2 regions of the Streptomyces sp. NPDC003943 genome follow, and region 2 is predicted to be linked to the other one. Evidence: riboswitches for the same ligand, from Rfam matches in the RefSeq annotation. Region 2 holds a riboswitch; the other holds the start of a gene.

Region 1 (14,465 bases), on a different contig from region 2:
CCCATTCGGCGGGGGTGATGGCCGGGCCGGGTTCGTTGAGCTGGGTGGTGTCGCCGCTGGCGGCGTCGACGACGGCGACGGTGCGGCGGGTGGCGCCGCGGGTCGGCACCAGGGCGTCGCGGACCCGGCCGGGCAGGTCGGCGGCGGTGGCGGCGAGCAGGCCGCGCAGCACGTCACCGGTGGGGCCGCCGGCGAAGCCGGTGACGACGGTCTCGTGGCCGAGCGCGGCGAGCACGCGGGCGACGTTCAGGCCCTTGCCGCCGGGGCGTTCGATGACCTGGGTGACGCGGTGGGAGGCGTGCGGGACGAGGGCGGGCACCCGGTAGGTGAGGTCGAGTGCCGTGTTGAGGGTGACTGTGAGGATCACCTGGTCCACCCCTGTCGTGTCGTCCCGGCTGTTCACCGGCTGTCTTGGCGCCCCGATCATGCCAAACAGAAGGCGGTTGGCCCAGACCCGGGACCAACCGCCTTGAGACAACCTGCCGCACGTCGTGCCGCTGTGCCTTCCGGGGGGACACCCCCGAGGCCCCTCAGCGCACTCGGGGATCGACCAGCCACTCGCCCTTGCGCATCACGCCCCTGACCTCGAACTCCGCGTCGAGGACGACGATGTCGGCGTCCTTGCCGGCCTCCAGGGAGCCCACCCGGTCGTACATGCCGAGCAGCTTCGCCGGGTTGGCGGAGACGGCCTGGACGACGGACTCGACGGGCAGTCCGTCGATGGTCACCGCGCGCTTGAACGCCCGGTCGAGCGTCAGGGTGGAGCCCGCGATGGAGCCGCCCTCGACGAGTCGCGCCACGCTGTCCTTCACCTCGACCTCCAGCGGGCCGAGCATGTAGCGGCCGTCGCCGAAGCCGGCCGCGTCCATGGCGTCGGTGATGAAGGCGACGCGCTCCGGGCCGGCGTGGTGGAAGGCCAGCTCCAGGGCGGCCGGGTGCAGGTGGGTGCCGTCGTTGATGAGCTCGACGGTGACCCGCTCGTCCTCCAGGAGCGCGGCGACGGGGCCGGGCGCGCGGTGGCCGAGGCCGGGCATCGCGTTGTAGAGGTGGGTGGCGACGGTGGCGCCGGCGTCGATGGCCGCCCGCGTCTGCTCGTACGTGGCGTCCGTGTGGCCGATCGCGGCGATCACGCCGTGCTCGGCGAGCAGCCGTACGGAGTCGAGGCCGCCGGGCAGTTCGGTGGCGAGGGTGACCATGCGGGCCTGGCCGCGGGCCGCGTCGACGAGCTTGCGGACCTCGGCCGGCTCGGGGTCGCGCAGCAGGGTCTCGTCGTGGGCGCCCTTGCGGCACGGGGAGATGAAGGGGCCCTCGAAGTGGATGCCGGCGATGTCGCCCTGCTCGGCGAGCTCGGAGAGCAGGCCCGCGCGGGCGGTGAGGAAGTCCATGTCGCCGGTGACGAAGGAGGCGACGACGGTGGTCGTGCCGTGCAGCCGGTGGGTGCGGACGCCGTGGAGGACCTCGTCGATGGTGCCGGAGGTGAAGGACGCGCCGCCGCCGCCGTGGTTGTGCAGGTCGACGAAGCCGGGCACGAGCCAGTGGCCGGAGAGGTCGACCGTGGGGGCTTCGGCAGGGGCTCCCCCAAGCTCTCGGCTTCGCTCGAGCAGGGAGGTACCCCCATCCACGACGCGGCCGTTCTCGACGATCACTCGTCCGTTCTCGACGACTCCGGTCGGCAGCACCACGCGGGCCCCGGCGAGAACTGTGGAAACGGCCATCAGGCGGATACCTCCGAGTCGGCGGACGAGGCCGGTGAGTGGGCGATCAGGTCCCAGGCGAGGAGGCCCGCGCCCAGGCATCCGGCGGTGTCCCCGAGGGCCGCCGGGACGATGGCGGGCAGCTTCTGGAACGTGACGCGCTCCTCCACGGCGGCCCGAAGGGGTGTGAACAACGTTTCCCCTGCTTCGGCGAGACCGCCACCGATGATGAGCGTGCGGGGGTCCAGCAGGGTGAGGGCCGTGACCAGGCCGTCGGCGAGGGCGTCGACGGCGTCCTGCCAGACCCTTACGGCGGCCGGGTCGCCGGACTCGACGGCCTTGGCGCAGTCGGCGGCGTCGGCGGCCGGGTCGCCGGAGGCGGCGGCCCAGGCGAGCGAGACGGCGGAGGCGGAGGCGTACCGCTCCAGGCAGCCGCGCTGGCCGCAGCCGCACTCCGTACCGCCGGGGCGGACCACGATGTGGCCGATCTCGCCGGCGTAGCCGTGGGCGCCGGCCTCGATGGCGCTGCCGATGCCGATGGCGCCCGCGATGCCGGTGCCGAGGGGGACGAAGAGGAAGCGGTCGGCGCCGTTGCCGGCGCCGATGCGGCCCTCGGCGAGGCCGCCGGTGCGCACGTCGTGGCCGAGGGCGACGGGGATGCCGCCGAGGCGCTCGCTGAGCAGGGCGCGCATGGGGACGTCGCGCCAGCCGAGGTTGGCGGCGTAGACGGCGATGCCGTTCGCGGCGTCGACGATGCCGGGCACGGCGACGCCGGCGGCCGCGGCGGGCCGGCCGTACCGCTCCTGGCCCAGCGCGCGCAGCTCCTCGGCGAAGCCCAGGATCGTCTCCACGACGGCCTCGGGGCCGCGTTCGCGTCCGGTGGCCCGCCGCGCCTCGTGGAGCAGGGTGCCGTCCGCCCCGACGAGGGCGGCCTTCATGCCGGTGCCGCCCACATCGAGGGCGATGACGTGTCTCACGGGAACAGTCTCGCGTGTAGGGATCGAAAGGTCTAGTCCACTGTGGAGGATTGTTGCGCGCGGATACAAATCCCTGGCCGCAGCGTGCGGCGGCTCCTCCCTGCGTTGCAGAAGCGATACGCAAGTGGTGTAGACCTCCGGTGCCTACCCGCGAGAAACTTGCGGCCGAACATTGCCTCGACGATGAGCAAAGGGTGGGTTACGGCTGTGCAGCGGCGACGATTCCTGGGACTGGCCGCGGCGGCCGGAGCACTCGGCCTGACGGCCGGCCTCACCGGCTGCTCCGGCCTCACCGGCGGCGACGGCGACGTCACCCTCAAGCTGGTGGCCGCCGACTACGACCTGACCGGCGGCGACACCACCAGGAAGTACTGGGCCGGCCTCGTCGCCGCCTTCGAGGCGAAGAACCCCGGCGTGAAGGTCCAGGTCCAGATCGAGTCCTGGAACGACGTCGACCGCAAGGTCGCCGAGCTGGTCGAGGCCGGGCAGGCCCCCGACCTCGCGCAGATCGGCGCCTACGCCGACTACGCGGCCGCCGACAAGCTCTACGCCGCCGACCAGCTGCTCTCCATCCCCGTGCAGGCCAACTTCCTCGCCCCGCTCGTCTCCGCCGGCGAGTACAAGCGCACCCAGTACGGCATGCCCTTCGTCGCCTCCACCCGGCTGCTCTTCTACAACAAGGAGCTGTTCGAGAAGGCCGGCATCGACGAGCCGCCGACCACCTGGGACGAGCTCGCGACCGCCGCCGGGAAGCTGAAGAAGAAGGGCGTCACCTACCCCTTCGCGCTCCCGCTCGGCCCCGAGGAGGCCCAGGCCGAGACCATGATGTGGCTGCTCAGCGGGGGCGGCGGCTACACCGACGGCACCGACCGCTACAAGCTCGACGCCGAGGCGAACGTCCGCACCTTCGACTGGCTGCGCACCCACCTCGTCGCCGAAGGCCTCACCGGCCCCGTCGCCCCCGGCAAGCTCAACCGCAAGGAGGCCTTCGCCGCCTTCGCGCGCGGCGAGGTCGGCATGCTCAACGGCCACCCGTCCCTCATGCAGGAGGCCGAGAAGCAGGGCGTCAAGGTCGGCAAGATCGCCCTGCCCGGCAGCGACGGCAAGGCCAAGGCCACCATGGGCGTCGCCGACTGGATCATGGGCTTCAAGCAGAACGGCCACCGCAAGGAGATCGGCGCCTTCCTCGACTTCGTCTTCAGCGACGAGAACGTGCTGCGCTTCGCGGGCGACAACGACCTGCTGCCCGCCACCATCACCGCCTCCCTCGCCATGCAGTCCGACCCGGAGCACGAGGACCTGCGCGAGTTCCTGGAGGCGCTGCCCGACTCCCAGCTGCCGCCCGTCGGCAAGACCTCCTGGGCGCAGGTCAGCGGCAGCGTCAAGGCCGGGATCGGCAAGGCGGTCGAGCCGGACGCCAAGCCCTCGGAGGTCCTCGGCCGGCTCGCGCGCGAGGCCACGACGGCGGAGAGCGCGGAGTGAACGGCGCGGCATAAGTTGGTCAGTATGACCAGTGAACTCGGGGAGCTCGGGGAGCGGGAGCGGGCCGTCCTGGCCATGGAGCGCCGCTCCTGGCCCGGCCCCGGCGCCAAGGAACGGGCGGTGCGCGAACAGCTCGGCCTCTCCGCCACCCGCTACTACCAGCTGCTCAACGCCCTCCTCGACGACCCGCGCGCCCTCGCCCACGACCCGGTGACCGTGAACCGGCTGCGCCGGGTGCGGGCCGAGCGCGCGGAGCGCCGCTGAGCCCCGGCCCGGCCGCGCCTTCGCCCCTTCGCCCCGCTGACGGGACGGGGATCCCTGGGTAGGGTCGGAAACATGGTCAGCAGCCCTCCGCACCCGACCACAGCCGCCGGCCGCGACGGACTCGCCGCGCTCCTCGCGCGGCCCGAGAAGGCCGTCGTGGCACTCGACTTCGACGGGACGCTCGCCGACATCGTCCCCGACCCCGAGCGCGCCCGCGCCCACCCCGGCGCCGTGCCCGCGCTCGCCGCCCTCGCCCCGCGGGTGGCCGCCGTCGCCGTGATCACCGGCCGGCCCGCCGGAGTGGCCGTACGGTACGGGGGCTTCGCCGGCGTCCCCGGCCTGGAGCACCTGGTCGTCCTCGGCCACTACGGCGCCGAGCGCTGGGACGCCGTCACCGGCACCGTCCACGCCGCCGCCCCGCACCCGGGCGTCGCCACGGTCCGCGCCGAGCTGCCCGGCTACCTCGACCGGCTCGGCGCCTGGCCCGGCATCTGGATCGAGGAGAAGGGCCGCGCGGTCGCCGTCCACACCCGCCGCGCCGCCGACCCCGACGGCGCCTACGAGGCCCTCAAGGGCCCCCTCGCCGACCTCGCCGCCGCCCACGGCCTCGTCCTCGAACCCGGCCGCCTGGTCCTCGAGCTCCGCCCCCCGGGCATGGACAAGGGCGTCGCCCTCGCCGACTACGTCCGCGAGATCGGCGCCTCCTCCGTCCTCTACGCGGGCGACGACCTCGGCGACCTGCCCGCCTACGCCGCCGTGGAGAAGCTCCGCTCCGACGGCACCCCCGGCCTCCTCGTCTGCTCCGCCGCCGAAGCCCGGGCCGTCCCCGACCTCGCCGACCGCGCCGACCTCACGGTGGCGGGGCCGGCGGCGGTGGTGGAGTTCCTGGCGGGGCTGGCCCGCGAGCTGGCGGCATGACAGAGGGGCCCCGGTCCGGGGCCCCTCGTCATAGCGGTGTCGTCAGGAGGCCGGATTGACCACGTTCACCGTCAGGTCGTCGCCCGCGTCGCCGGTGACCGTGACCTTCACGCCGTGGCCCGCGACCTTCACGCTGGCCTGGGGGGCCGTCGGGTCGTAGTAGGCGTTCGGGTCGGTGTCGTCGAAGACCGGGATGCCGGGGACGGACGGGGCGCAGGCGGCCTTCGTCTCGACGGTCTGGTTGCCGCCCTTGCCGGTCAGGACCTCCTTGTGGAGGCAGGTGGCGTCGGTGGGCTCCAGGCCGAAGGTGGCGTCGAAGGGCTGGCGGCGGTTGCTGGGCGCGGTGCCGTCGTCGTAGCGGAACGGGGCCGGGCGGGCGTCCACGACCATCGACGCGCCGCCGCCCGGGTGGGCGCTGACGTTGTTGTCGTCGTAGGAGCGGTCGACGTACCAGACCAGCATGCCGTTCTGGTACTTGAAGAACTCCACCCAGTCGGGGGCGGTGATGCCCTTGCTGAACTGGTACGGGCCCTCGGCGAGCAGCTTGTCGCTGCCGACGTACTCGCGGTTCTCCACCAGGTAGTAGCGCGGCGAGGTGGCCGTCTCGGTGCCGGTGGAGATCTTCCACAGGCCCTGCGCGGTCCAGCCGTTCGCGCCCTGTTCGACGTCGTCGGTCAGCAGCGTGGTGCCGCCGGAGGACAGCGTGAGGTCGTCGAGGAACGAGCCCGCGAAGTGCACGCCGCCGTCGCTCTGGTAGCGGAAGCGGAAGAGGGACGGCTTGCCCTGGGCGTCGTAGGAGTAGCGCAGGGTGGTCCACTTGCCGCCGGAGGAGCCGGAGACGGACGCGCCGGCGCGCTGCCAGGTGGCGCCGCCGTCGAGGGAGTACTCGGCGAAGAGGTAGTCGAAGTCGGCCTCGATCTCGTACCAGGCGCTCGCCTTGACGGTCACGCGCGGGGCGGCGGGCACCGAGCGGGTGAGGGACTGGTTGAGGCCGTCGGCCGAGCCGGTCCACCAGGCGTGCGTGCCCGAGGCGGGCGTCGCGTAGACGGTGCTGCTGGTCTTGTCGGGGAGCGCGACCCGGAGGGCCTGCTTCTTGCCGGTGACCTGCAGCTGGGCGGGGTTCAGGGTGTACGTGCCGGAGGCGCCGAGCGGCGCGTCGGCGTAGTCCAGCCAGCCGAGGAACAGCTTCTCCTCGGCGCCCATCAGGCCCGGGTGGGTGCCGATGCCCTCGTTCGCGGCGGCGCCGTGGCTGAGCCAGGAGCCGGAGCTCATGAGGGTCCAGAAGGCGGTGGAGTTCTCGCCGCCGTCGGTGTCGTAGTAGTCCGGCAGGCCGAGGTCGTGGCCGAACTCGTGGCAGAAGACGCCGAGTCCGCCGTTCTCGCCCTCGGTGGTGTAGTCGCCGAGCCAGTACTTCGACTGTCCGATGCGGGCGCCGCCCTGCTTGTTCTGGCTGCCGGAGACGTCGGGGCCGGTCAGGCCGTAGGCGTCGCCGTTGACGTACCAGCGGTGCGACCAGATGGCGTCCTCGCCCTGCGCGCCGCCGCCGGCGTCCTCGCCCATGCCGGCGTGGACGGCCTGGAAGTGGTCGATGTAGCCGTCGGGCTCGTCGAAGTTGCCGTCGTGGTCGTAGTCGTTGCGGTCCCAGACGTCGAACTGGGCGAGGTACGCGTCGATCTCGGCGGGCGTCTTGCCGGCCGCGAGCTGGGCGTTCCACCAGGCGTCGCCGGTGTCCTGGATGAAGGCCCAGGAGCCGCCCTTGTCCTCGACGGCGTTGTCGCCGTAGTAGGACTCGTTGTAGGGGACCTTGACCCAGTCCTCGACGGTGTTGCCCACCGAGTAGCGCCCGTTGGACAGGTTCTCGTAGTAGGTCTTCATCGACTCGCCGGAGCCGTTGAACCTGTTCTCGTAGTACGCCTTGGAGAAGTCGGCCGTCCAGGCGTTGGAGTTGTCGGTGGTGCGGTCCGGCTGCGGGATCCGGTTGTGCAGCGGGCCGGGGACCGTGCCGTACTTGCCGGCGCTCTGGTCGCCGAACTCGGAGAGGATCGTGAAGATCTTCTCCTGGCGGACGGCGGTGGTGGTCGTCGTCTCGACGAACTTTCCGGGCGCGACCTGGACGACTCCCTTGGCGTTCGCCTTCGCCTTGCCCTTGGCGATCAGGTCGATCGCCTTCTCGCGCAGCTGGGTGCGCTGCCTCGTGAGCGGTCCGGGCCGGTTGTCCGGCCGCGCCGCGGGGGCGGCGGCGGGGCCGGTGGCCGGGTCCCGGGCCTCCTGCGCGGCGGCGGGGGTGAGCCCCGCGGCGAGGAGGGCGGTGAGCGCCGACCCTAGGGTCATGCCCACGACAATCTTTTTCACGTACGCGATCCTTCCGTAAGCCGTTCAGGGGGTTACGGATCGCCTGGGGGAACGATCGGCGCAGAGTCTGGCACGGAGTGACGGCCCGTGAGGAGAGGGCGACCCCGAGGAATGTCCGGTCCCGATACAGGGGCGGGGGGAGGGGTGGGGCAGGGTCGCGACGAGCGCCGCCCGCCCCGCCGGTCCGGTGGGACCTGGCCGGGGCGGGCGGTCGGGAGTGCGTCGGTCGGGCGGGTCAGCTCAGCTTGACCACCTTGTGCATGCCCTCGAAGGCGTGCGGGATGCCGGCCTCGTCGTCCGGGACGAAGCAGAGCAGGACGTAGGTGCCGGCCGGCAGGTCCTTCGCCTGGACGATGGCGGTGTGGTCGGGCGAGATGGCCCCCAGGCCGCTGGGCGCGCCGGTGAACGGGGACGGCGGCGGCTGCTGGCCGTGGGCGATCGCGTCGAAGTAGGCCTGGACGTCGGCGTCCGTGGTGCCCGGCTTGACCGGCTGGATCTCCATCTCGTGGATCTCGTCGGACCCGTTGTGCACCAGGATCGGAGCGCCGGCCCGGTTCAGGTCCTCGGTCTTGAAGCGCGGGCCCGCGGCCTGCTCCTCGGTGATCACGATGCCCTTGGGGAAGGGCGCCAGACCCTTGTCCTTGTCTCCGTCGCACAGCTCGAGGGACTTGAGGACGGGGTGCGCGGGGTCGGCGAGGAAGGCGCCGAAGTCGAGCAGGTAGACGGTGCCGTCCGAGATCGGCTCGGTGACGTCGACCGGAACCTTCGGCGACGCGAAACCGCCGCCCAGCGCCTCCGCGTCGGCGTTGAACGCGTTGATGCCGGCCGCCGCGTTCGCCGGGTCGGTCTCGTCGATCGCCTTGGTCAGGTCGGCGAGCACCTTGTCCACCGACACGCCCTTGTGCGGACGGAAGACCTGGAGCTGGCGGCCCTGTGGGTCGTCGGTGCTGATGTGGAAGTGGACGAGTCCGCCCTCGGCGGCGTCGGGCGCCTCGATGCCGTGCGCGGTGAGCCTGACGTCGACCGCCTCGTGCCGGTCCTTGTCCTTCGGCGTCGCGGCCTGGGCCGTGCCGACGCAGGTCAGCGCGGTGGCGCAGGTGAGGGCGACGGCTGCTGCCGCTCCCAGCCCGCGTCTCGGCGGAGCAGTACGCATGGAAGTCCTTTCGACGGGGTCCCCCGGCGCCAGGGCACCACGGGCTCGCCGGGCATCCCGTCAGCCACGCGGTCGGCACGCCCGTTCGGGCCCCGTCGATCGCCCGACCGCCCTACCGCCCCCGCAGCGCGTCCAGCTGGTTCAGGAACCACTGCCGCGGCGGCAGCGCCGTCGCCGCCGCGGCGAGCCGCTTCGTGCGGTCCGCGCGGTCCGGCGCCGGCATCGAGAGGGCCTCGTGCAGGGCGTCGGCCGTCTCCGTCACGTCGTACGGGTTGATCGTGAGGGCGTCGGCGCGCAGCTCCTCGTACGCGCCGGCCTCGCGGGAGAGGACCAGGGCGCAGCCCGCGTCGGAGACGACCGGGATCTCCTTGGCGACCAGGTTCATGCCGTCGCGGACGGGGTTGACCAGGGCGACGTCGGCGAGGCGGTAGGCGGCGAGGGAGCGGGTGAAGTCGTCCTGGACGGAGAGGAGGACGGGCTGCCAGTCGGCCGTGCCGAACTCGGCGTTGACCGCCTCGGCGAGTTCGGTGACCGAGGCGGTGTAGGAGCGGTAGACCTCCAGGTCCTGGCGGGACGGGTAGGCGGAGGCGAGGTGGACGACGCGGCCGCGCCATTCGGGGCGGGTGGTGAGCAGCTCGCGGTAGGCGAGCAGGCCGCGCACGATGTTCTTGGACAGCTCGGTGCGGTCGACACGGACGATCGTCTTCCGGTCCGCGCCCACCTCCTCCCGGAGCCGGGCCAGCCGCTCGTCGACCTCGGGCCGGCGCGCGAGCGCGCGCAGGTCGTCGCCGTCCACGCCGAGCGGATGCGTACGGACCCGGGTCTCGCCGATCGAGCGCGCCACGCGCGGATCGGCGAGGAAGGCGTCCGCCCAGGCCCGGGTGTGGAAGCCGACCTCGTCGGCGCCGAGCATGCCCGCGACCAGCTCCTCGTGGATGTCCTCCGGCAGCATCCGCAGATAGTGCGGGTGCGCCCACGGGGTGTGCGTGAAGTGCCCGATCCGCAGGTCGGGGCGGAGCTCCCGCAGCTGCCCCGGCACGAGCGCCAGGTGGTAGTCCTGCACCAGGACCGCCGCGCCCTCGTCCGCCGCCTCCGCGAGCGCCTCGGCGAAGGCCCGGTTGTAGGCGCGGTAGGACTCCCAGCGGCGCCGGAAGGCGGCGTCGAAGACGGGCTCGCGCGGGATCTCGTAGAGGTGGTGGTGGAGGAACCACAGCACCGAGTTCGCGATGCCGTTGTAGGCGTCGGAGTACACCTCCGGGTCGATGTCCAGCATCCGCACGCCCGGCTCGGCCACCCCGCGCCGCACCGCCTCGCGGTCCCCCTCGCCGAGCGCCGCGCACACCCACACGCCCGACGACACCGCGCTGAGGCCCGACACGAGGCCGCCACCGCCCCGCCGGGTGTCCAGTGAGCCGTCGGGGCGGACGGTGTACGAGACCGGGCCGCGGTTCGATGCCACGAGGACAGAAGCCATACGGCGAACCTAGCCCGTCCCGTAAACGCTCAAACGTACGGATTCCAGACAGGACGATTTCGAGACGGCCGGCTCACGGATCGAGACGGCGGCCGTCATGCCGCCGGCGCGTGCGGCGCGCCACGCCGTCACGCCACGCGGCGCCGCTCCGCGTACTCCGCCACCTCGACCATCGGCGGCCGCTCCTCCGTGTCCACCTCGTAGGTGTGAGGCGTGAACCCCTCCTCGGCCCGCTCGAACTGGGTGAGCCGCGGCCGTACGAGGTGCCCGCGCGACAGCCGCAGCTGCGCCGTGCGGTAGATCGCCGCCGCCATCCGGCCCAGCGCCTGGCCGTCCTGGTGGCGGTGCTTGCGCACCCCTACGTCCACCTGTGCGAGCGCGTCGAGGCCCACGGTGTGCAGCGCGTCCACGAGCAGACCCAGCTCCACTCCGTAACCGACCGGGAACGGCAGGCGTTCGAGCAGCGAGCGGCGTGCCGCGTACTCGCCGCCCAGCGGCTGGACGAACCCGGCGAGCTGCGGCCAGTGCAGATTGAGCAGCGGGCGCGCCACCAGCTCCGTCACCCGACCGCCCTGACCTGGGGCGTCGCCGAGCGGGCGGTCGTACATCGCCTTCACGAAGTCCACGTCCGGGTCGGTCAGGAGCGGCCCGACGATGCCGGAGACGAAGTCCGCCGAGAAGTCCCTCAGGTCCGCGTCCACGAAGCAGACCACGTCCCCGCTCGTCACCATCAGTGACCGCCACAGGACCTCGCCCTTGCCCGGCAGCGCCGGTATCCGGGGCAGGATCGCGTCGCGCGCCACCACCCGCGCGCCGGCCGCCGCGGCGACCTGGGCCGTACGGTCGGTGGAGCCCGAGTCGACCACCACCAGCTCGTCCACCAGCGGCACCGCCTCCGTCATCAGCTCGCGGCGGATCACCGAGACGATCGTGCCGACCGTGGCCTCCTCGTTCAGCGCGGGCAGCACCACGCTGACCTTCGTACCGCGCTTGGCGGCGAGGATCCGCTCCAGCGGACGGTCGGCCACGGACCAGGACCGCCGGGCGAGCCAGCGCTCCACTTCTTCCAGCAAGGTGATCTCCATCTCGCGGATCGGACGACCCTCTCAGGCTCCGAAGGCTTCGGTTACAGTCTTGAACAACGCGGATGCCCGATGCATGTCGGGGTGCCGACCGCGTTCCACAATCGAATACCGCTCATCCAGAGGGGCAGAGGGATACGGCCCGTTGAAGCCCCGGCAACCCTCCAGTCGGTTTGTCTCGTCCTCCAGCGAGGCCCCCGGCTAGGGAAGGTGCCAAATCCGTCTCATGGCGAAATGCGTCATGAGGAAGATGAGGAGAAAGGGCCTCGCCTCCATGGCTGTTCAGACCGTCGCATCCGCGACCACCTCCGTCGACCTCGGTCCCGCGTCCGGGCTCTCCTGTCGCGAATGCGGTGAGACCTTCCCGCTCGGCCCGATCTTCGCCTGCGAGCTGTGCTTCGGCCCCCTCGAAGTGGCCTACGACCTGCCGACCGGCGACCCCGAGGAGCTGCGCAAGCGCATCGAGGCCGGCCCGGCCAACGTCTGGCGCTACGCCCCGCTCCTGCCCGTCCCGGCCGACGTCGCCGAGAAGCCGAACCTGAACCCCGGCTGGACCCCGCTCGTCCAGGCCGACAACCTGGCCCGCGAGCTCGGTGTCGAGCCCGGCAAGCTGTTCGTCAAGGACGACTCCGGCAACCCGACCCACTCCTTCAAGGACCGGGTCGTCGCCCAGGCCATCGAGGCCGCCCGCGCCTTCGGCTTCACCACCCTCTCCTGCTCCTCCACCGGCAACCTGGCCGGCGCCGTCGGCGCCGCCGCCGCCCGGGCCGGCTTCCGCTCCTGCGTGTTCATCCCGCACGACCTGGAGCAGGGCAAGGTCGTCATGGCCGGCGTCTACGGCGGCGACCTCGTCGCCATCGAGGGCAACTACGACGACGTCAACCGCTTCTGCTCGGAGCTCATCGGCGACCCGCTCGGCGAGGGCTGGGGCTTCGTCAACGTCAACCTCCGCCCGTACTACGGCGAGGGCTCCAAGACGCTGGCGTACGAGATCTGCGAGCAGCTCGGCTGGGTCATCCCGGACCAGCTGGTCATCCCGATCGCCTCCGGCTCCCAGCTCACCAAGATCGACAAGGGTCTGCAGGAGCTCATCAAGCTGGGCCTGGTCGAGGACAAGCCGTACAAGATCTTCGGCGCCCAGGCCGAGGGCTGCTCCCCGGTCTCCGCCGCCTTCAAGGCCGGCCACGACGTCGTGCGGCCCCAGAAGCCGAACACCATCGCCAAGTCGCTCGCCATCGGCAACCCGGCCGACGGCCCGTACGTGCTCGACATCGCCCGCCGGACCGGCGGCGCCGTGGAGGACGTCAACGACGAGCAGATCGTCGACGCCATCAAGCTGCTCGCCCGCACCGAGGGCGTCTTCGCCGAGACCGCGGGCGGCGTGACCGTCGGCGTGACGCGGAAGCTCGTCGAGAACGGCGTCATCGACCCGTCGAAGACCACCGTCGTCCTCAACACCGGTGACGGACTCAAGACCCTGGACGCCGTGGCCGACACCTCTCAGGCGACCGCCACCATCCGCCCGAGCCTCGACGCGTTCCGCGACGCCGGCCTGGCCCACTGACCGCTCCGAGAAAGGCACGCACCGACATGGCCGTGAACGTCCGCATCCCCACCATCCTCCGCACCTACACCGGCGGCCAGTCCGAGGTCGCCGCCGAGGGCGCGACCCTCGCCGAGGTCATCGCCGACCTGGAGAAGAACCACGCGGGCATCGCCGCCCGCGTCCTCGACGACCAGGGCAAGCTGCGTCGCTTCGTCAACGTGTACGTGAACGACGACGACGTGCGATTCGAGCAGGGTCTGGAGACGGCCACGCCGGACGGTGCCGGCGTCTCCATCATTCCGGCCGTCGCCGGCGGCTGACCTTCAACACAGGGCCGGCGGCTGCTGAGCCTTACCCGCGGTCCTACCCGCGGGTACCGAAGTTCCCTGAATTGCCCCTTCCGCAGCAAGAAGCGGAAGGGGCAATTCTGCATGGTTGAGCGCGGTAGAGTTGGGGAAGTCCCCTCCGCTGCGCATGCCAGACGCATATGAGAATGCGCCTCGGCACGACAAGAAGCAGCCAAAGTGCCCGTGCCTTGTGTACCTTCTGCGCACTTTGCCGGGCCCGACTTGCCCCGGAATTCAGCGTAATCTCCCCAATTCCCCTTTCCGGCGTGCCCAGAATTCTCGTCCGATTGACCTGTTGCAGAGGGCAGTTGGGCAGATACATTCAGCCGCGGTCGACGCGTTCCGGCGCAGGGTCTGACCCGGGTCCGCGAAGTGCGGATCCGCGCAAGGGCCAGTAATAGGGGAGTTAGGCATGGCTCAGGGCACCGTCAAGTGGTTCAACGCGGAGAAGGGCTACGGCTTCATCGCGGTCGACGGTGGTGCGGATGTTTTCGTCCACTACAGCGCGATCCAGATGGACGGCTACCGCACCCTTGAAGAAGGGCAGCGGGTCGAGTTCGAGATCTCGCAGGGCCAGAAGGGTCCGCAGGCGGACATGGTCAAGCTCGCCACCGCCTGAGCGCGGCGCGATCGGCCACCGACGCACTTCCGTCGAGGGGCCCGCATCCTGACCGGGATGCGGGCCCCTCGCGCGTGCGCGGGCGCGTACGGGTTACGTGTACGGGTGCGCGTACGGGATCGGGAGCGCCGGTCGTGCGCCCGAGAGGTGGTCGATCCTCCGTAGTCGCTTGCACTCGCATGGGGCGAGTGCTAATCATTGGCGTTAGCACTCTCACGCTGAGAGTGCTTACGAGGATCGGGCAGACGAGGCCGCCGACCGCGTGGGGCAAGGAACCACGAGGACGCGCCGGCCGTCCGTCGCGGGCGTCGGCGCGGTCCTGGAGCGTTATCCACCCCATGTCCGGGAGGACCACTTCACATGGCCAAGATCATCGCGTTCGACGAGGAGGCCCGGCGCGGTCTCGAGCGCGGCATGAACCAGCTCGCTGACGCCGTCAAGGTCACCCTCGGCCCCAAGGGCCGCAACGTCGTCCTCGAGAAGAAGTGGGGCGCCCCCACGATCACCAACGATGGTGTCTCCATCGCCAAGGAGATCGAGCTCGAGGACCCGTACGA
Region 2 (14,465 bases):
GCGCGCTGACCTACGGCAAGTACGCCCCCACGCTTGAGGGCGTGGACCCGAAGCACCTCTACGAGGCCATGCAGACCGGCCCGCAGAACATGCCCTCCTTCCCCGACACCACGATGCCGGAGAAGCAGAAGAAGGACATCATCGCCTACGTCCAGGCCGTCAACAGCGACAAGGCCGACAGCCCGGGTGGTCTCAAGCTGGGTGGCCTCGGCCCCGTCAGCGAGGGTCTGTTCGCGTGGATCTTCGGTCTGGGCGCGCTGATCGCAGTTGCCATCTGGGTCGCGGCCCACACCGCTAAGGCCAAGAAGTCATGAGTACCCAAGAGAATCCAGAAGAGAACCTGCCGACCGTGCAGGACACCGCGCACGGCGCGGTGAAGGTCGCCGACGACCCGTTCGCCGACCCGGGCCTTCCGCCCCACAAGCCGCGCATCCAGGACATCGACGAGCGGGCCGCCCGCCGGTCCGAGCGTGCGGTCGCCTTCATGTTCACGCTGTCGATGCTGGCCACGATCGGCTTCATCGCCTCGTACGTGATCTTCCCCGTCGACGCGATCGTGTACATCTGGCCGTTCGGCCGGGTGTCCTCGCTCAACTTCGCCCTGGGTCTGACCCTCGGTGCGGCGCTGTTCTTCATCGGCGCGGGCGCGGTCCACTGGGCCCGCACCCTGATGTCCGACGTCGAGATCGCCGACGAGCGTCACCCGATGGCGGCGGAGCCCGAGGTCAAGGCGAAGGTCATGGCGGACTTCGCGGCCGGTGCCGCCGAGTCCGGCTTCGGCCGCCGCAAGCTGATCCGCAACACGCTCTTCGGAGCGCTCGCGATGGTTCCGCTGTCCGGCATCGTCCTGCTGCGTGACATGGGTCCGCTGCCCGAGGAGAAGCTCCGCAGCACGCTGTGGGCCAAGGGCAAGCAGCTCATCAACATGAACACGCACGAGCCGCTGCGTCCCGAGGACGTCGCGGTGGGTTCGCTGACCTTCGCGATGCCCGAGGGCCTCTCGGAGCACGACGAGCACTTCCAGACCGAGATCGCCAAGGCCGCCCTGATGATCATCCGGATCCAGCCGGAGGACATCAAGGACAAGCGCGAGCTCGAGTGGTCGCACGAGGGCATCGTCGCCTTCTCGAAGATCTGCACCCACGTCGGCTGCCCGATCTCGCTGTACGAGCAGCAGACGCACCACGTGCTCTGCCCGTGCCACCAGTCCACCTTCGACCTGTCCGACGGCGCCCGCGTCATCTTCGGCCCGGCCGGCCACGCCCTGCCGCAGCTGCGGATCGGCGTGAACGACAAGGGTTACCTCGAAGCGCTCAGCGACTTCGAAGAGCCCGTCGGTCCTGCCTTCTGGGAGCGCGGATGAGCACCGTGACCAACACGCGTAAGCAGGCGCCCCGCGGTGAGCGGATCGCCGACTGGGCCGACGGACGCCTGGGGATCTACACGCTGGCCAAGGCCAACATGCGGAAGATCTTCCCGGACCACTGGTCCTTCATGCTGGGTGAGGTCTGCCTCTACAGCTTCCTCATCATCATCCTGACCGGCGTCTACCTGACGATGTTCTTCCACCCGTCTATGAACGAGGTGGAGTACATGGGACCCTACGTCCCGCTGCAGGGTCAGCTGATGTCCGAGGCGTTCAACTCGACCATGCACATCTCCTTCGAGGTGCGCGGTGGCCTGCTCATCCGGCAGATCCACCACTGGGCGGCGCTGATCTTCCTCGCCGGCATGTTCGTGCACATGATGCGCGTCTTCTTCACCGGCGCGTTCCGCAAGCCGCGTGAGATCAACTGGCTGTTCGGCTTCCTGCTGTTCTTCCTGGGCATGTTCACCGGCTTCACCGGTTACTCGCTCCCGGACGACCTGCTCTCCGGCACCGGTGTCCGCTTCATGCAGGGCGCGATCCTGTCCGTGCCGATCATCGGCACGTACCTGTCGATGTTCCTGTTCGGCGGCGAGTTCCCCGGCGGCGACTTCGTCGCCCGGTTCTACTCGGCGCACGTGCTGCTGCTCCCGGGCATCATGCTCGGCCTGGTGGTCGCGCACCTCATCCTGGTGTTCGTCCACAAGCACACCCAGTTCGAGGGCCCCGGCCGCACGAACAAGAACGTCGTCGGCATGCCGCTGCTGCCGGTCTACATGGCGAAGGCCGGAGGCTTCTTCTTCCTGGTCTTCGGCGTGATCGCGGTCGTCGCGGCCATCGCCTCGATCAACCCGATCTGGGCCATCGGCCCGTACCGCCCGGACCAGGTGTCCACCGGCGCCCAGCCCGACTGGTACATGGGCTTCGCCGAGGGTCTGATCCGTGTCATGCCGGGCTGGGAGATCAACCTGTGGGGCCACACGCTGGTCCTCGGCGTGATGATCCCGCTGGCGATCTTCCCGCTGGTCCTCGCGGCCATCGCGGTGTACCCGTTCATCGAGTCCTGGATCACCGGCGACAAGCGCGAGCACCACATCGCGCAGCGCCCGCGCAACGCTCCGACGCGCACCGCCTTCGGTGTCGCCTGGATCACCGCGTACATGATCATGCTGGTGGGTGGTGGAAACGACCTCTGGGCGACCCACTTCCACCTGTCGCTGAACTCGATCACCTGGTTCGTGCGGATCTTCTTCTTCGCCGGCCCGGTCATCGCCTTCATCGTCACCAAGCGGATCTGCCTCGGCCTCCAGCGCCGCGACAAGGACAAGGTGCTGCACGGCCGCGAGTCCGGCATCATCAAGCGCCTGCCGCACGGTGAGTTCGTCGAGGTCCACCAGCCGCTCAGCCAGGGCCAGCGCTACAAGCTCACGGCGCACGAGCAGTACGCGCCGGCCGAGCTGCCGCCGGCCGTCGACGAGAACGGCGTCGAGCGCAAGATCGGCCGCATGGAGAAGCTCCGGGTCAAGCTGAACCGGGGTTACTACGGCGGCGACAGCCAGGTCGCCAAGCCCACCGTCGAGGAGTACCGGGAGATCGAGAGCGGCCACGGCCACCACTGATCACCACTGACCTCCTGACGTAGGTCGCCACGGCGAGAGCCCCGTCCATTCGATGGACGGGGCTCTTTGCCGTTGCCCGAGATCGATAGGGTGGGGTCATCACGCCATCGCGTGCCATACGTCGTAGACCAGGAGCTGTCATGAGCGCTGTGAACCCCGCTGGAGGCGACACCGCGGCGGGCCGCTCCTGGCCCGCCCTGCTGAACGGACTGCTCGAAGGCCGGAACCTGTCCGCCGACGACACCGCCTGGGCGATGGACCTGATCATGCGCGGCGAGGCGACCGACGTGCAGATCGCCGGCTTCATGGTGGCGCTGCGGGCCAAGGGCGAGACGGTCGCGGAGATCACCGGCCTCGTCCGGACCATGTACGAGCACGCCAACGTCATCGAGGTGCCCGGTCCGGCCGTGGACATCGTCGGCACCGGCGGCGACGGCGCCAAGACGGTGAACATCTCGACCATGGCGTCCATCGTGGTGGCCGGCACCGGCGTGAAGGTCGTCAAGCACGGCAACCGCGCCGCGTCCTCCGCCTCCGGCTCCTCCGACGTCCTGGAGAAGCTCGGCATCAACCTCGACATCACGCCGCGGCGGGTCGCCGAGGTCGCCGAGGAGGCCGGCATCACCATCTGCTTCGCGGTGAAGTTCCACCCCTCGCTGCGGTACGTGGCCACGGCCCGCGGCCAGCTCGGCATCCGGACCACCTTCAACGTGCTCGGTCCGCTGACCAACCCGGCCAAGGTGCGGGCCCAGGCCGTCGGCGTCGCCGACCCGCGGATGGCACCGATCGTGGCCGGCGTGCTCGCCGAGCGCGGCAACTCCGCCCTGGTGTTCCGCGGCGACGACGGCCTCGACGAGCTGACCACCACCGGCACCTCCCGGGTGTGGGTGGTCCGGGACGGCGCCGTGCGCGAGGAGCGCTTCGACCCGCGCGACGTCGGCATCCAGCCGGTGACCCTGGACGCGCTGCGCGGCGGCGACCCGTCGTACAACGCCGACGTCGCCCGGCGGCTGCTCGCCGGCGAGACCGGGCCGGTGCGGGACGCGGTGCTGCTCAACGCGGCGGCGGCGCTCACCGCCCTGGAGCCGGGCGAGGGCACCCTGGCGGAGCAACTGGCCGCGGGCATCGCGAAGGCCGCCGAGTCCGTCGACTCCGGCGCCGCCCGGCGGGCCCTGGAGCGGTGGATCGCCGCCAGCAACGCCTGACGCCTCGTTCGGAGGCATATGAACGGACTGTTGCGACCCCGTCCCGGATGCCGGGACGGGGTTGCGGCGTCGTGATCGTCTGGCATAGGTTTTTCGACAGGTCATGAGTGACAGCCACAAAGCCCCGGCTGGCTGTCCGGCAACCCTCCGTCCGTGGCGGGGTGCCCCGGGTGAAGACCAGGCCGCACGAGCAGAAGCCTGCGGCAAGCGCGGACCCCTGCGCGCCACCCTGGGGTCCTTGGTCCTCTAGGGAGCGGTGTCTCGTGAGCAAGCGAATGCGTTAGGGCCCTCGGCCCCTCACCGAAATCAACACCCGTCCGCGGCAACCCTTTTCCGCGCCTCCGCGCGCAGCCGCCGCACGGGCACTCGTACGCCTTTTCGCGCCCTTTTCATGCCGGGAGACACCGCTATGTCCGCACGCCCGAACGCCGCCGCCGTCGCCACCACCGTCACCGCCGACACCTCCGCCGACCCCTGCTGCGACGCCCCGCTGCCGGTCCTCGGCCGGGACGTCACCGTCCCGCTCGTCACCGGCGGCGAGGTCACCTACGCGGCGCTCGACTACGCCGCCAGCGCCCCGGCCCTCCAGCGCGTGTGGGACGACGTCGCCGCCTACGCCCCGTACTACGGCAGCGTCCACCGCGGCGCCGGCTACCTCTCCCAGCTCTCCACCGACCTCTTCGAGAACAGCCGCGCCACCGTCGCCGAGTTCCTCGACTGCCGCCCCGGCGACCAGGTCGTCTTCACCCGCTCCACCACCGACTCGCTCAACCTGCTCGCCCAGGTCGTCCCCGCCGACTGCCAGGTCTTCGTCTTCGAGACCGAGCACCACGCCTCCCTGCTGCCCTGGCGGGACGCGCAGGTCACCTACCTCAACGCGCCGCGCACCCCGCAGCAGGCCGTCGAGACCCTGGAGCGCGCCCTCGCCGACCGTGAGCCTTACGGCCCCGCCCTGGTCTGCGTGACCGGCGCCTCCAACGTCACCGGCGAGCTGTGGCCGGTGCGCGAACTCGCCGCCGCCGCGCACGCGCACGGTGCGCGGATCGTCCTCGACGCCGCCCAGCTGGCGCCCCACCACCCCGTCTCCGTAAGCGAGTTGGACGTGGACTGGGTCGCGTTCTCCGGGCACAAGCTGTACGCCCCGTTCGGCTCCGGCGTGCTCGCCGGCCGCGCCGACTGGCTGCAGGACGCCGAGCCCTACCTCGCGGGCGGCGGCGCCTCCCGCAAGGTGGCCCGCCGGGCCGACGGTGGTGTGGACGTGGAGTGGCACACCACCGCGGCCCGGCACGAGGCCGGCTCGCCCAACGTCATCGGCGTCTACTCCATCGCCTCCGCCTGCAAGGCGCTCACCGAGGCCGGCTTCGACCGGCTCGTCGCCCGCGAGCGGCACCTCATCGCCACGGTCCGGGCGGGCCTCGCCGAGGTCCCCGAGGTGCGGGTGCTCTCCCTCTTCGGCGACGACTCCGACCGCGTCGGCGTCATCTCCTTCGTCGTCGAGGGCTGGAACAGCTCGCACTTCGCCGCCGCGCTCTCCGCCGAGTACGGCATCGGCGTCCGCGACGGCCTGTTCTGCGCCCACCCGCTGGTGCGCACCCTGCTCGGCAGCGACCCGCAGGACCCGGGCGAGTGCGGCGCCCCCGAGGCGGCGCCGGGGGAGAGGTCGCTCAACGCGATCCGGGTCAGCTTCGGCGCGGGCACGCCCGACGAGCACGTGGAGCGGTTCGTCGGCGCGGTGAAGCAGCTGGTCCGCGAAGGAGCCCGGTGGAAGTACCGCACCGAGGACGGCCGCTGCGTCCCGGACCGCGGCTGATCGGTCACTCGAACGGGTGAAGCCGGCCTCCCGCGGGGGAGAGGCCGGCTTCAGCCGTGCGTACGCGGGGTCAGGACTCCAGGCCGATGGCGAAGGCCGCGTCCAGGTCGTGCTGCGAGTAGGCGCGGAAGGCGACGTGCGTGTCGGTCCCCTCGACGCCCGGGATCTTGGAGATCTGGCCCGGGATGACATCGGCCAGGTCGTCGTGCCGGCCCACCCGGACCATGGCGATCAGGTCGTACGTACCGGTCACCGAGAAGACCTCGCTGACGCAGTCGATCGCGGCGATCTCCTCGGCGATCTCGGGGATGCGGTCCACGCTGGTCTTGATGAGCACGATCGCGGTGATCACGGCTGGCTTTCTCCCTCGGTGGCCGCGGCTGGTGGCTTCACTCTAGCCCGCCCGTCACCCACCACCACCCTTCGAGCGAATCGCTTCGCGAGCCCCTGCCCTTCCCCTGAAACGCGCCCACGCGTAGAGGAAGCCGAGCGCGAAGCCGATCACGTGGGCCAGATACGCCACCCCCGGCCCCGCCCCCGCCGAGCGCGCCGCCAGCCACTGGAGCACGAACCAGAAGATCAGCACGATCCAGGCCGGGAAGCGCAGCGGCAGGAAGAAGAGGAAGGGGAACAGGCTGGTCACCCGGGAGCGCGGGAAGAGATAGAGGAACGCCCCGAGCACCCCCGAGATCGCCCCCGACGCCCCGACCAGCGTCTGCTCGCTGTCGGCGTGCGCCACCGCGTACCCGAACAGCGCCAGATAGCCGCAGCCCAGGTAGAACAGGCCGTACTCGGCCGCGCCCATCCGCTCCTCGGCCATCGCCCCGAACACGTACAGGAACAGCATGTTGCCGAGCAGGTGCAGCCAGCTGCCGTGCACGAAGAGCGCGGTCAGCGGGGTGAGCAGGGCGCTCGGCCGGCCGGCGGTGAGCTCGGCCGGGACCACTCCCCAGCGCTGGAAGTACGCGCCCTGCGCCGCGAGCAGGGTGTCGCCCGTGCCGTAGGCGGGGTTCAGGCCCGCCACCGGGCTCGCCGCGAAGAGCAGCACGCAGGCGGCGATGATTCCGTACGTCACGGTCGGTCCGCTGCGGGCACTCCGCCACGCGCCGAGGGCCGCGCCCCGCCAGTCGATCATGGACAGATCATGGCGTACCGGTGCCCACCTGGACAGAGTGCCTCGCCGTGACACGGGGTACCCGGGAGGCCGTAGGGTTACGGGCAGTACCCCCGCAGTTCGACGGCGCACCGCGGGCCCGTAATGCCTCGTGCAAAGCCCTCACACTGAGCCTCGTACGGAAAGAGGACGGCAACGATGACGACGGTTCCCCTGCCGACCGCCGAGACCCGCTGGCGCTGCACCCTGTGCGGCAACCTGACCCGCTTCGACGTGACGCGCTCGTCCAAGGTCGTCGAGTACGTCCATCTGGACCTCGCCGGAGAGCCGAAGGTGGAGGAGCGCGAGGTGGTCAGTGAGACCATCGAGTCGGTCCGCTGCCGGTGGTGCAACGCGGTGGACCAGATCGAACTGGTGGACAGGCCGGGCGCCGCTTCCTGAGAAGCGGCCCGGCGAGGGCTTCGGAGCCCCGGCGAGGGCGACGGACAGGGAGAGGGTGACGGATCGTGGAGCAGCCCGCGCGCGGTGATGAACCGGCGGGCGGCGGCCCGGCAGGCGACGCTGCCGCCGAGGCGCTCGACCGACCGCTGCCCGAGGCCGTGCGGCGCAAGGTCGTCGCGCTCGTCGCCGACGCCTTCGGCGGCCTGACCGTCGCCGAGCTGCCCGCGCCGCTGCGCCAGTACGCCCGCTTCACCGCCTCCCGGCGGGCCAAGTTCGCCGGGAACGCGATGGCCGCCGCCCTGGAGAGCGATCCGCTGTTCCGGCAGCGCATCGGCGAGCGCTTCAAGGAGGCCCAGCCCGAACTGGCCGGCGCCGTCGAGTCCGGCGCCCCGCCCGCCGCCGCCGACCCCGTCGACGTGGCCGCGGCCGCCTATGTGCTGCGCCCGGCCGGCTGGGGCAAGCTCGTCGCCGCCGCCGGCGAGGAGGCCGAGCGCGCCGACGCCGAGCGCGCCGACGAACTGAGCCGGCGCGAGCTGGAACGGCTGCGCGAGGAGGTCCTGGCCGCCAAGGAGCGGGCCAGGTCCGAGACCGAGCAGCTGCGGCACGACCTGGAGGCCGCCCGCAAGGAAGCGGAATCGCTTCACCGCAAGCTGCGCAGCGCCCAGAGCGACGTCAAGCGCGGCGAGGCGGCGCTGCGCCGGGTGCAGGCCGAGATCGACACCGCCCGCACCGAGGCCGCCGCCCAGGTGTCCGCCGCCGAGAGCGAGACCCGGCGGCTCAAGGCCCGGCTCGGCGAGGTCGAGGCCGCCCTGGAGGCGAGCCGGCGGGCCGCCCGCGAGGGGCGCTCGGTGGAGGACATGCGGCTGCGGCTGCTCCTGGACACGGTGCTCGACGCCGCGCAGGGCCTGCGCCGCGAACTCGCCCTGCCCCCGGTGTCGATGCACCCGGCGGACACCGTGGACGCGGTGGAGCCCGGCCGGATGTCGCCGAAGGACATCGCGGCCCGCGCGCTGTCCGAGACCGACCCGGCGCTCCTGGACCAGCTGCTCGAACTGCCGCAGGCGCACCTGGTGGTGGACGGCTACAACGTCACCAAGACCGGCTATCCGACGATGCCGCTGGAGAAGCAGCGGCTGCGGCTGCTCGGCGGTCTGTCCGCGCTCGCGGCCCGCTCGGGCGCCGAGATCACCTGTGTCTTCGACGGCGCGGAGCTGGCCGCGCCGGTGCTGCTCGCGCCGCCGCGCGGGGTGCGGGTGCTGTTCTCCAAGCCCGGCGTCACGGCGGACGAGTTGATCCGCCAGCTGGTCCGGGCGGAGCCGCCGGGCCGTCCGGTGGTCGTGGTGTCCACCGACCGCGAAGTGGCCGACGGGGTCGCCAAGTCCGGTGCGCGGCCGGTCGCGTCCGCCTTGTTGCTGAAGCGGCTTTCGCGCCTCTCGTAAGACCTTGCCCTGTCTGCCTGTTGCGTCCGTTTTCTGCTCCGCGCAGGGTCAACCGGCCACTACTGCCCGTGCGGTGTCGGTAAATAAGTTGTGGCGTGAGGCAGATTTTGACCCTTGGGATTTGAACTGATCACAAGATGGTCACTAGGGTCATGGCTCGAACCTACGCGCGGTCGATCATCCATCCGGGATGGCAGCGTCGGTCCCGCCTGCCCCTGACCGGTTGGGCGGCTCTGAGGAAGAAGGAGCTCGCCTTCGTGGCGTCCCACCGTCGTCCCAAGCAGCCGAGCCGCACCCGTGTGACCGTGCTCACCGCGACCGCCGCCGCGGCCGTCGCGCTCTCCGCCCAGTCCGGTGCCCAGGCGGCCCCGAAGCCGAAGATCGACGAGGTCAAGGCCAAGGTCCACACCCTCAACGAAGAGGCCGAGGTCGCCACCGAGCAGTACAACCAGGCCAACGAGCGCCGGGAGACGCTGCAGAAGGAGATCAGCGCCCTCCAGGACAAGGTGGCCCGCGGCCAGCAGGAGCTCAACACCCTGCGCGGCCAGATCGGTTCGGTCGCCACCGCGCAGTACCGCTCCGGCGGCATCGACCCGGCGCTCCAGCTCTTCCTCTCCGCCGACCCGGACACCTACCTCGACAAGGCGTCCGCGATCGACCAGATCGGCGCCAAGCAGGCCGACGTGCTGGCCACCATCCAGGCCAAGCAGCGCACCCTCGCGCAGGAGCGGGCCGAGGCGGCGGGCAAGCTCGCCGACCTCGAGGACGTCCGCAAGACCCTCGGCGAGAAGAAGGCGAAGTTCCAGGGCAAGCTCGCCGAGGCGCGCAAGCTCCTCAACACGCTGACCGCCGCCGAGCGCGCCAAGATGCAGGAGGACGAGCAGCGCGCCAGCCGCTCCGCCGGTGACCGGGTCAACCTCGGCAACGAGGTGCCGGCCTCGCAGCGCGGTGCCGCCGCCCTCAACGCCGCCGCCACGCAGCTCGGCAAGCCGTACGTCTCCGGAGCCGAGGGCCCCAACTCGTACGACTGCTCCGGCCTCACCATGTGGTCCTACCGCCAGGCCGGCGTCAGCATCACCCGCACCACCTACACCCAGCAGAACGACGGCGTGAAGATCGGCCGCAGCCAGCTCAAGCCGGGCGACCTGGTCTTCTTCAACAACCTGGCGCACGTGGGCCTCTACGCCGGCAACAACACCGTCCTGCACGCCCCGCACTCGGGCGCGGTGGTCCGCTACGAGTCGATGGACACCATCGGCAGCTTCATGTTCGGCGTGCGCATCTGACGCACCGCCTCCAGGCGGACTCCGCCCCGGTGACACGCCCCTCCGAACGGGTGGTTTGCCGGAACCCCGGCTGACGCGACGCCCCGCTGGTGACCTGTGGTCTCCGGCGGGGCGTCACTTTGTGTGCCCGGCACCTTCGTTGGACGGGGGTTGATCACCGGCTACTGTCTGGCGCCTGCCAGTCCGCCGAGCAGTCCGCCGAGCCGAACGGAGCGCGATCCGTGGCGTCCCACCGACGACCCACCAGGGTCACCGTCCTCACCGCAGCCGCGGCCACCGCGGCCACGGCCCTCGGTGCCGTCCCCGCGCACGCCGACCCGGGCGGCGCGCTGCCGCAGACCACCCGCGCCACCCGCGCCACCGTCGACCGGCTTTTCGAGGAGGCCGAGCAGGCCACCGAGGGCTACAACAGGGCCGACGAGAAGGCCGACCAGCTGCGCCGCACGGTCTCCCAGGCGCAGGACCGGCTCGCCCGCGGCCAGGAGCGGATCAACCGGATGCGCGGCGCGCTCGGTTCGGTGGCCGGCGCCCAGTACCGCTCCGGCGGCATCGACCCGGCCCTCGCCCTGCTGCTCTCCGCCGACCCGGAGAACTACCTGGAGCGGGCCTCCGTGCTCGACCGGGTCACCGCCCGGCAGGGCGCCGCCCTCGACGAACTCCGCGGCGAACTGCGCAAACTGGCGCAGGAGCGCACCGAGGCCGGTCTGGCCCTCGCCGAACTGGAGCGCAGCCGCGCCGACGTGGCCCGCCACAAGCGCACCGTCGAACGGAAGCTCGCCGAGGCGCGCCGGGTGCTCGCCTCGCTCACCCCGGACGAGCGGGCCGGCTTCGACCGGGCGTCGCGCTCCGGCCGCGCCGCCCTCGACGAGGAGCTGCCGCCGCTCGGCGACCTCGGCCCCTCGCGCGCCTCCGCCGCGGTGATCGCCGCGCGCAGCGCCATCGGCAGGCCGTACGTGTGGGGCGCCGCCGGGCCGTCCGCCTTCGACTGCTCGGGCCTGATGGTCTGGTCGTACCGCCAGGCCGGCATCGCGCTGCCCCGCACCTCCCAGGCGCAGCGCAACGCGGGCCGGCACATCCCGCTCTCCCAGGCCCAGCCCGGCGACCTCGTCACCTACCGCAGCGACGCCAGCCACGTGGCCATCTACGCCGGCAACGGCCAGGTCATCCACGCCCCCTATCCGGGCGCCCGGGTCCGCTACGACCCGGTGAACATGATGTCCCACGTGACGGTGACCCGGGTCTGACCGGTTCCCGGCCTCCGCCCGTACGATCGAGGGCGTGGCAGGTCAGGGGAGGGGAGCGGCGCGCGGCGCGGGAGCGTGGCTGCTCGGCGCCCTGCTCCTGGTGGCCGGGTGCGCCGCCCCCGGGCCCTCCGGGCCGCCCCGCGGCGAGATCCAGACGCTGCTCGACCGGCACGCCGAGGCGTTGCTCGACCGCGACGAGCCCGGCTATCTCGCGGACCTCGACCCCGCCCTCGTGCCCGCCGCGCGCACCGAGTTCGAGCGGGTCGGGAAGATCCCGCTGGGCGGCTGGAGCTACCGCGTCACCGGTGTCGAGGCGGCCGCCGCGGGCCGGGCCACCGCGCGGGCCGAGCTGGGCTACCGCATCAAGGGCTACGACTCCGCGCCCGCGACCAGCGAGCGGATCGTGGACCTCGCCGAGCGGCGCGGCCGCTGGTACGTCACCGGTGACCGTCCCGCCGACGGCGCCCCGCAGCAGCTCTGGCAGCAGGGCGACGTGCGGGTGGTGACCGGCCGCCGCAGCCTGGTCCTCGGCGTCGGCCAGAGCGCGCGGCGGCTCACCGAGATCGCCGACGCGGCCGACCGGGCGGTGCCCGCCGTCGGCGACGCCTGGCCCGCGCCCTGGGCCGGCCGGATCGTGGTCCTCGTCCCGGCCTCGCTGGACGCCATGGGCAGGCTGCTCGGCGCGCCCGCGGCCTCGTACCGGGGCATCGCGGCCGTCACCACCGGCGAGATCGGCGGCGGCCCCAAGGCCCCCGCGGACCGGGTGATCGTCAACCCGGACGCGTACGCGGTGCTCGGCGCCTTCGGCAAGGGCTTCGTGCTCACCCACGAGACCACCCACGTCGCCACCCGCACCCAGACCACCGCGGCCACCCCGCTCTGGCTCTCCGAGGGCTTCGCCGACTGGGTCGCCTACCGCGGCACCGGCCGCACCGCCGTCCAGGCCGCCCCCGAACTGGCCCGCGCGGTGCGCGCCGGCAGGACGCCCGGGGCGCTGCCGGACGACAGGGCGTTCGCCTTCGGCGGCGACGCGGAGGCGATGGCCCGCGCCTACGAGGGCGGCTGGCTGGCCTGCGCGATGATCGCCGACCGGTGGGGCGAGGAGAGGCTGACCGCGTTCTACCGGGCGGTCGGTGCCCATCCGCAGCGCGAGGGCGCGGTGGAGAAGGCGCTGAACGACGTCCTGGACACCACACCGGAGGAGTTCACGGCGCGGTGGCGGACGTATCTGGCCGAGCGGCTCGGCTAGCCTCGGCGCTCTTCCGGTCCAGCTCGGCCAGGGTCTCGGCGAGCCAGGCCTTCTCCTCCGTGCCCGTCGCCCGGGCGATCCGCAGCATCCCGCGCCGGAACAGGTCGGGCTCGTCCTCGACGCGGACCGGCGCCCCGCCGTCGTAGAAGAAGCTGGCCGGTGCGTCGAGGAACGCCTGGCGGCGGCGCAGCACGGCGGCCTGCTCGGCCGGGTCGGGGAGGAGGCCCAGGAAGGCGAGCAGGGTGAAGAAGCGCTGGCCGTCGGTGATCTCGGCGTCCTTGGGTGAGCGCAGCCGGGCGAGCAGCTCGGCCCGGCCGTCCGGGGTGAGCGAGAGCATGCGGCGCTGGGCCGCGCCGCTGCCCGGCTCCGTACGGCTGTCGACCAGGCCGTTCTTCACCAGGCGGGTGATGGCCGGATAGAGCGCGCCGTCGCTGACCGGGCGGACGTGGCCGCTCAGGCCCTGGATGCGCTCCTTGAGCTCGTAGCCGTGCAGCGGCCGCTCGTAGAGGAAGCCGAGGATCGACAGCTCCAGCACCGTTCTGCTCCTTCGTCTTCGCGCTTGTCGGGAACCCGAGCGGCATGCTACCTCTTTTCGCTGTACCTCGAATCGAGGTACAGCGAAAAGAGGGGGAGATCTGTGAACCACCGCCGTACGCTCGTCCGGCTCGCCGGACCCGTCTACCTCGAACTCCTCGCCGGAGTCGCCGCCGGGATCATCAACATGGTCTGGGTCGCCCGGCTCGGCGGGGACGCCGTCGCCGCCGTCGCCGTGGCCACCAACGTCGAGAACCTGCTCCTCGGCGTCGTGCTCATGGCCGCCTCCGGCACCACCGTCCTCGTCGCGCGCGCCCGCGGCGCCGACGATCCAGGAGCCCTGCGCTCCGCGGTGCGCGGCGGCGCCGCACTCGGCGCGCTGCTCGTCCCGCCCGTCGCCGTCGGCGGCTGGCTGCTGCGCGACCCGCTCGCCGCGCTGCTGCTCGGCGGCTCCGGCCACCCCGCGCACGCCCTCGCCACCGCCTACTTCGCGATCTCGCTGCCCGGCATGGCCGTCTTCTTCGCCACCACCGTCCTCGACGGCGTCCTGAAGGGCACCGGCGACACCCGCACCCCGATGCGGCTCGCCTTCCTCGCCAACGGACTGATCCTGGTCCTCGACCCGCTGCTGGTGCACAGGTACGGGGTGGAGGGCGCCGCCGTCTCCACGGTCGTCGGCCGCACCGCCGCCCTTGCCGCCGGGCTCCTCGCGCTGCGCCGCAACGCCCTCCTGAAGGCCGCCCGAGCCGCCCGCCCGGCCGGCGGCACGCTCGCCGCGCTGCGTGGCACCGCCGCCCTCGGACTGCCCATGTCCGTCGACTTCGTCGTCCGGATGGGCGGCGCGCTCGCGCTCGTCTCGGTCATCGCCCGGCTCGGCGTCACGGAGATCGCCGCCTACGGCATCGCCACCAAGGCCATGTACGTCGCCACCATGGCCTTCTACGCCGTCCGCCAGGCCGCCTCCATCCACACCGCCCACCTGCTCGGCGCCGGACACGACGAGCGCGGGCCCGTCGGCCGGCAGGCCCTCGTCCTCGGCGGACTGCTCGGCGCGGGCGCGGCCGCGCTGCTGCTCCTCGGCGCCGGGCCGGTGATGCGCGGCTTCGGCGCCGAGCCGGCCGTCGCGGCCGCCGGCGCCCTGTTCCTGCGCTGCCTCGG

The links. A riboswitch is a leader RNA that binds a small molecule or an ion and turns the genes downstream of it on or off. The one in region 2 is predicted to bind S-adenosylmethionine.
Region 1: another riboswitch for S-adenosylmethionine. It lies ahead of thrC (threonine synthase); the one in region 2 lies ahead of ACWEV0_RS24655 (aminotransferase class V-fold PLP-dependent enzyme).

Annotation. Positions count from the first base shown of each region.
Region 1 covers NZ_JBSGIW010000027.1:37,254-51,718, reverse strand. Annotated here, with positions in the region: gene ACWEV0_RS14275 (1-phosphofructokinase family hexose kinase) at 1-367, opposite strand, end outside; gene nagA (N-acetylglucosamine-6-phosphate deacetylase) at 531-1,715, opposite strand; gene ACWEV0_RS14265 (ROK family protein) at 1,715-2,671, opposite strand; gene ACWEV0_RS14260 (extracellular solute-binding protein) at 2,855-4,153, shown strand; gene ACWEV0_RS14255 (DUF3263 domain-containing protein) at 4,178-4,417, shown strand; gene otsB (trehalose-phosphatase) at 4,490-5,335, shown strand; gene ACWEV0_RS14245 (immune inhibitor A domain-containing protein) at 5,378-7,666, opposite strand; gene ACWEV0_RS14240 (hypothetical protein) at 7,923-8,840, opposite strand; gene ACWEV0_RS14235 (alpha,alpha-trehalose-phosphate synthase (UDP-forming)) at 8,953-10,314, opposite strand; gene ACWEV0_RS14230 (glucosyl-3-phosphoglycerate synthase) at 10,443-11,387, opposite strand; SAM riboswitch class I at 11,509-11,653, shown strand; gene thrC (threonine synthase) at 11,647-12,960, shown strand; gene ACWEV0_RS14220 (MoaD/ThiS family protein) at 12,987-13,262, shown strand; gene ACWEV0_RS14215 (cold-shock protein) at 13,702-13,908, shown strand; gene groL (chaperonin GroEL) at 14,269-14,465, shown strand, end outside.
Region 2 covers NZ_JBSGIW010000065.1:10,931-25,395, forward strand. Annotated here, with positions in the region: gene qcrC (cytochrome bc1 complex diheme cytochrome c subunit) at 1-314, shown strand, start outside; gene qcrA (cytochrome bc1 complex Rieske iron-sulfur subunit) at 311-1,363, shown strand; gene qcrB (cytochrome bc1 complex cytochrome b subunit) at 1,360-2,985, shown strand; gene trpD (anthranilate phosphoribosyltransferase) at 3,126-4,190, shown strand; SAM riboswitch class IV at 4,290-4,406, shown strand; gene ACWEV0_RS24655 (aminotransferase class V-fold PLP-dependent enzyme) at 4,600-6,000, shown strand; gene ACWEV0_RS24660 (Lrp/AsnC family transcriptional regulator) at 6,071-6,352, opposite strand; partial or broken gene ACWEV0_RS24665 (rhomboid family intramembrane serine protease) at 6,349-7,135, opposite strand; gene ACWEV0_RS24670 (hypothetical protein) at 7,313-7,555, shown strand; gene ACWEV0_RS24675 (NYN domain-containing protein) at 7,621-8,994, shown strand; gene ACWEV0_RS24680 (NlpC/P60 family protein) at 9,252-10,280, shown strand; gene ACWEV0_RS24685 (NlpC/P60 family protein) at 10,502-11,524, shown strand; gene ACWEV0_RS24690 (hypothetical protein) at 11,559-12,773, shown strand; gene ACWEV0_RS24695 (PadR family transcriptional regulator) at 12,730-13,308, opposite strand; gene ACWEV0_RS24700 (MATE family efflux transporter) at 13,411-14,465, shown strand, end outside.